Regions from separate parts of the Virgibacillus ainsalahensis genome, predicted to be linked through region 1. Evidence: riboswitches for the same ligand, from Rfam matches in the RefSeq annotation. Region 1 holds a riboswitch; the other holds the start of a gene.

Evidence for each region. Region 1 has a riboswitch for lysine ahead of dapA (4-hydroxy-tetrahydrodipicolinate synthase). Riboswitches for the same ligand answer to the same signal wherever they lie in the genome.
Region 2: another riboswitch for lysine. It lies ahead of ACZ427_RS05570 (Na+/H+ antiporter NhaC family protein); the one in region 1 lies ahead of dapA (4-hydroxy-tetrahydrodipicolinate synthase).

The regions. Positions count from the first base shown of each region.
Region 1 is NZ_AP043943.1:749,155-752,368, reverse strand. Features, by position in the region: gene ACZ427_RS03435 (DUF4352 domain-containing protein) at 1-631, opposite strand, end outside; gene ACZ427_RS03430 (hypothetical protein) at 1,191-1,349, opposite strand; lysine riboswitch at 1,775-1,954, shown strand; gene dapA (4-hydroxy-tetrahydrodipicolinate synthase) at 2,083-2,985, shown strand.
Region 2 is NZ_AP043943.1:1,188,396-1,191,609, reverse strand. Features, by position in the region: gene ACZ427_RS05575 (sodium-dependent transporter) at 1-57, opposite strand, end outside; gene ACZ427_RS05570 (Na+/H+ antiporter NhaC family protein) at 292-1,854, opposite strand; lysine riboswitch at 2,015-2,192, opposite strand; gene yunB (sporulation protein YunB) at 2,241-3,005, opposite strand; gene ACZ427_RS05560 (YunC family protein) at 3,110-3,214, opposite strand, start outside.

The DNA.
Region 1 (3,214 bases):
TAACGTCTTCCATTTCCCCATCAATAAAAGGTACATTTCCGCCATCATTAATCGTAGTGCTAGCATCTTTTCTTTCCAAATCTGGTCTTATCGTGAATTCATGACCAAAATTTGTTGAAAACGTACCATCCCCTTGATAATATTCCGCATGTTCCCCGTCGTTTTTAAAGGTTACGTCAACAACGGCCTGGGTTTCTCCTTCACCCGCTTCTTTAATCGCTTCATGCTCTGTTACTTCATCCGGCAGTATATCTGTAATGAAAAAGTCGTTTACTTTAACTACGACACTATATTGATGCTGCCAATGTCTAATCTTACCTTCCTCCCCCATTGGTGTAACAAAGACATCATCGCCATTTTCATTCGTTGTTCTTTCCGCATTGCTTAAATCATCTCCGCCCTTACCATACTCATCCTCTTTGGCTTCATCACTTTCCGCTGTGTCCGTTTCGGTGGATTCTTCTTCCGTTGATTCTTGCTCAGATATTTCTTTCTCTACTTCTTCGGCTTCATTCTCTTCAGAAGCACTTGTTGATTGCTCTTCATCAACCGTCTCCCCGCTGCTTCCGCAACCACTTATAATGAGTATGCTCATGATCATCACAGCAAGCAGCATCATTACTTTTTTCATTTCCCTACCTCCTCGCTAACGTTACAAAACTAATAGTATTCTAGCATAGTCCTCTGGCTATAAGTATCCACAGAAAGTAACACAAAACCATATCAACTTATTAAAATAGGTATTTTCTCACAGGTTGTTATGATGATATTTCCTATAAAATGAAACCTGTTGACCCCCTTTCAAGACAGTTAGAAAATTGCGATAAAATATAAGGAGCTTATAAAGATATATGCTTAAAGTAACGAGGCAGGACTGGTGAACATTAATTGAGGTTTAATACGGGTGAAAAAGAGGGGATTCGTGCATGGAATCGATATTGGATATTCATCCGATGGTAGTCCTATAATGTTAGGTGATTCTGCTGCACATTTGATGAAATCTAAATGAAGAAAGCGTATGAAAATCGAGTTTGAAATGGATATACTTTCCCATGCAGCAGATTTTCCTGATCGTTCCTTTAATCGCTGCTTTTTGAGCAAAAAGAAAAGCCTGAAAAAAATTCCTCTTTTCCAGACCCAAGTGGGAAGTTTCAAATCGAGCGGCCGCCGATTGATGGTTTTCCTATCGTTTATATTGTATGTGTTCCTTCTTCCGTATGAATAACTTTGATTGCCTTTAGCTGATCTTTTGTTTTTTCGTCCGCTTCTTTCTTTGTCTTTGCCTGAACAATTGTTTGCTTTACAAGACCATCCTCTGTTTGGTACGTGATGTGATAGTCACTTAGCATATATATGATAGCTCCTTTCTATCCTGAACATGTATATTCTTGTGGCGGTGTGGTAATAGAACAATAACCTATGACTTTCGCCCGAATTTTTATTTTTATACTTAATCATACAGCTACTCATTTTATCATATTCTTTCTCGCATGCAACCCCTATCATATTTTCCCTATTTTTTAGAATCTTCAGCTTTCTAATCCCCCTATCATAAAGGGTGTTTTCACCATTACAACCCTACATCTACCTAAAATTTATTCATCATTCCTTATGACTCTCGACGAAAACTATTAAACATTGCAACGGATTTTCCCCACCCAATTTCCATCATGGCTTGAACGAAAATAAAATTTATTCATTCTTTCCCTTGCGCAATTCAATATTTTCTGTTATATTACAGTCAATTAAATATTTTCTTATTTCATAAGTTTGAAATGAGGATAGAGGTGCAACTGCCATCACTACACAATCGGAGGATGATGAGATTCTATGAGGATTGTGAAAAGGGGTAATTGCCGAAGTGGCGGGAAACTCATATTTCTCGGGACTGGTTCTGCTATTGAATAAATATGGAACTGTCATATAGGGAACTATATGGAGGGCTATCTTGCGCATGGAAACGAATTGTAAAATGACTTTCTACAGCAGTAGCGAAATCCCTCGCTGCTGCTTTTTTGCATTTCCCATGCATGGCCTTTCCACCTACTGTTTTTTAAAATTTTGGCAAAGGGTGTGGAAGTTATGTATTTTGGGCAAGTTTTAACAGCAATGGTGACACCATTTGATTACCAGGAAGAAATTGATTATCATGCGACGCAAACATTAGTGGATTATCTGATTGCGAACGGATCAGATGGTTTGGTGGTAGCCGGTACAACCGGTGAATCGCCGACATTGATACCGGAAGAGAAAGTCGATCTTTTCAAATTCGTTGTGAAGGCTGTCAATGGACGTGTCCCGGTGATTGCCGGAACAGGTTCCAATGGAACGAAAGCCTCTATCCAGTTGACGAAACAGGCAGAGGAAGCCGGTGTTGATGGGATCATGCTCGTTACACCATACTATAACAAACCAAACCAGGAAGGATTATTCCAGCATTTTCAGGCAATTGCAAGTTCCACCAACTTACCTGTAATGATGTATAACATTCCTGGCAGAAGCAGTGTTAATATGTCTGTGGAAACCATTTTGCGTCTTTCAGAAATCGAAAATATTGTATCAGTCAAAGAAGCAAGCGCTGATCTTGGCGCCATGACAAAAATCATCCGCAACACACCAGATGATTTCACATTGTACAGCGGCGATGACGGGCTGACATTACCAGCTTTATCTATCGGCGGAGCAGGCGTTGTTTCGGTTGCTTCACATGTCATTGGTAATGAAATGCAGGAAATGGTTGCTTCATTTAAAAAAGGAGATATTGCTGGTGCTGCTTCTCTTCATCAGGATCTGCTTCCTGTGATGGAAGCATTATTTGCAGCCCCAAGTCCAGCACCGGTAAAAGCTGCCCTGAATATAAGCGGTGTTCCAGTGGGTGGCGTTCGTCTGCCAATGATGCCACTGGACCGGGAAGAAACTGCTGTATTGCAAAACGTGCTGACGGAAGCAAGGGGATATTTTTCCCGTTTTCGGGCGATTGTATAATTACAGGGGGGGGGGGCTGAGCCAAAGCAAAGGATCAGACCCCTTTTCCTTTAAGCCAGATAACTGATTTGCGCACTAACACGAGTAGCAATAGTTCAAAATAAAAATTATCCTTTCAGAAAAAAATTCGTCTTTATCTCTGTTCTCTTGAATCCTTATCTGACTTTCCCAAATAATATAAGAAACCTGCCGATGATAAAATAACTAGCATAGTGTAAACGAACCCCAT
Region 2 (3,214 bases), 440 kb from region 1:
GCCGACTGCCGCCAGGATAAACCCTGCTCTTGTCCCCCATTGTGAACGAGTATTCATGTATAGACCTCCTTTTTTTGTTTTTCTCCCTATCATAAGTGTATGTTCAAATATAACAGGGAATGTTTGAAATGTTTGGTTTTTTCTGACTTCACTTGTATTATAGCGGTGCTTTCTGATCATGTCAAAATAATTTTGTAATTTTCTATATTATTATTCTTCTTTATATTATTTTTGGATTTTGCTACATAAAAAAAGCATTCTTTCATCGTTACGTGAAAGAATGCTTTTAATTTATTGAACTTTATTTAAATTGGACTGTGAATAGAATCGAAAAATTAAACCACCAACAATCAGCAGAGCAAATACAATGATTAACGCTAGCAATAACTGACCTGTTAGTCCCAGAACAAGATAACCTGTACATGTAAACACAGCTGCTATTAATGCATATGGCAATTGTGTCAGTACATGGTCAATATGATTCGAACCTGCTCCAGTTGATGATAAAATTGTTGTATCTGAAATAGGTGTGCAATGATCGCCAAACACCGACCCTGCTAGCACTGCAGCTAATGATGGAAGCAGCATATCTACATCTGTTATAACCGCTACTTCTGCTGCAATTGGCAGCATAATGCCAAATGTCCCCCATGAAGTTCCTGTACCAAGTGCCATTAATCCGGCAATTAAGAAGAACATAAACGGGAGCATCGATGCACTAATGGAAGCATTATTTACAATTTCCGCTAAATATTCACCCGTTTTCAATGTCCCGATCACAGAGCCAATCATCCATGCTAATAATAAAATATAAATGGCAGGGAGCATTGTTTTGATTCCTTCCCAAAAGACTTTCACTGCCTTTGCTCTTGGTACAGTTTGCTGAAGATGAAAAGCAAAACTGGTTAATACCGCAGCCAGTCCACCAATGAATAAAGAGAAATTAACATCTGTATTGGCAAATGTTGTTAATATTGTAACATCACCCTCACTTGCATTGGCACCTGTAATAATCATAGAAGTTACAGTTGCTATAATGAGCACTAAAATGGGTACTAGTAAATGAATTATTTTACCACCTTTATGTGGTTCAAACGTGTCACCTAAATCACCTGGAACCTTATCCTGATCCGGATTGATTAATTCCCCTTTTTCAATTGCTCGTCTTTCATGTGTACGCATTGGCCCAATATCCATTGTGAACCAGGCTACCAGAAATACAAGTATTATTGATGTCAAAGCATATAAATTGAGTGGAATCATTTGAATAAACGCGCTTAGTGGCTGCATATCTGTTATTTCATTTGCAGCAAATAACCCGCCAAGAATACCAATTATATAGGCACCCCAACTTGAAATTGGCGAAATTACTGTGATAGGGGCTGATGTTGAATCAATGAAATAAGCAAGTTTAGCTCTGGAGATATTGTGACGATCCGTTAAAGGACGTGCTATTTGACCAACTGCCAAAGCATTGAAATAATCATCAATAAAAATAATTAGCCCCAAAACAGGTGTCATCAATGAAGCCCCTCTTCTTGTCTTCACCCGCTTAATAATCCAATCCCCGAATGCCCGGCTTCCGCCAGATGCCTGCAGAAATGCTGTCATAACCCCCAGTAATAAAAGAAAACCAATCAACAGGAGGTTTCCTGTATTTAATCCCCCATCGGAAATAAAGATTTCTGCAAAAACAATCCATATTTCTTTTAAGGCGTCCACTATATTAAAATCATGAATGAATAATACCCCGACAATAATCCCGGCTCCTAAAGAAATCAACACTTTTCTCGTTAGTAAAACAAGTAAAAGCATAAGAACAGCCGGTATTATTGAATAAAATGTTCCTTCCATTATCGGTTACCTCCAAATATTATTAATCAACTATGCACGAAGATAACTAAAAAGCTTTGAAATAACGAGCATAAATTTCTTTCAGGTAGTATGAAAGCACAAAAAAAACAATGACAGAAAATAACCTATCATTGTCCCGCAATATACGTTATCCTCCATTTCGATCAGTAGTTCTCCATGCAATTTTTGAGCATGACAGTATATCCCTTATTCAAGGATATACCAGCAATAATAAGGCTGACCTCCCTATTATGCTTCGGCAGACAATCCTTTCATCAACAATCATCGATGTCATTCTCCTGCTGATTACTTTTATTATCTGCACCTCTACCTCACCGATCTGATAAGGTTTAATTATTTAATTCCGATATTAATATACTAGATTTTCAGTCATTCTGCAAGTCATCTTTTGGTACAGCGATTGAGGGGCCACCATCTCCTTCGCCATAGAAATCCGGAACATCACCCATAATCACTCCTGAATCGATGTATATTTTGGTGCTCACTTCTTTCACTTCTGTTGTAAAAGGGATAACAATTTGAACATCAGCCTCTACAATCAAATAAACGGTAACTAAAGCTCCATTAATACCTATGTCTTCAACTTCCTCGATAACGTCTGTTCTCACACTTCCAGCTAATTCAAGATTAACAGGGATACTTGGCCCCAGATTGGCAAGCAGTGTATTTCCAGTTGCTTGACCGATGGGTATATCAACTACTGTAGGATCCAGCTCGGTATAGCTTTTTTCTTCGTCTTCATATTCCGCTGGTTCCTCAAGCGGATGATCAAATTGAAGCGGTTCTCCTCTGTTCATACTCGTAAAAAACTCTTCAACGCGATCTGTTGATACACGGTTTATCTCACTTACCACAGAAGAATTCCAGCCGTATGTAGTTATATTTCCCTCATTATCCCTAGTAATGGACCTCACCTCTTCAAAATCATATTCTTCAGCAAATCGTACTGCAGAGTTAATCGCTCTTGTAGCAAATTCTTCTGTCTTTAATTCTGCTATTTCCAGTAATGTTGGTGTGAGTCCTTTATTAATAATCCAGATACTAAAGAAAACAAAAACCATAAATAATATGAAGGTAATTATTAATACATTTTTCCCTGGAGGTGGCGCAATTTTTTTTCTAAATCGCATTCGCTTTTTCAACATAAAAACCCCCTTATAACAAATTTATGCTTGTTTTAAGGGGGTTAGAATGTAAAGTTTTTCCGTTAAATTTTCTTACTGTATTCGTACAACTAAGATATTTTCATCAGCGCATCTTTGCCTGTCATACCAACTTCCCATCCGTATGCTTTGGAAGCATCTGTAATTTTTTCTAATGGAGCATGTAATAATTCATC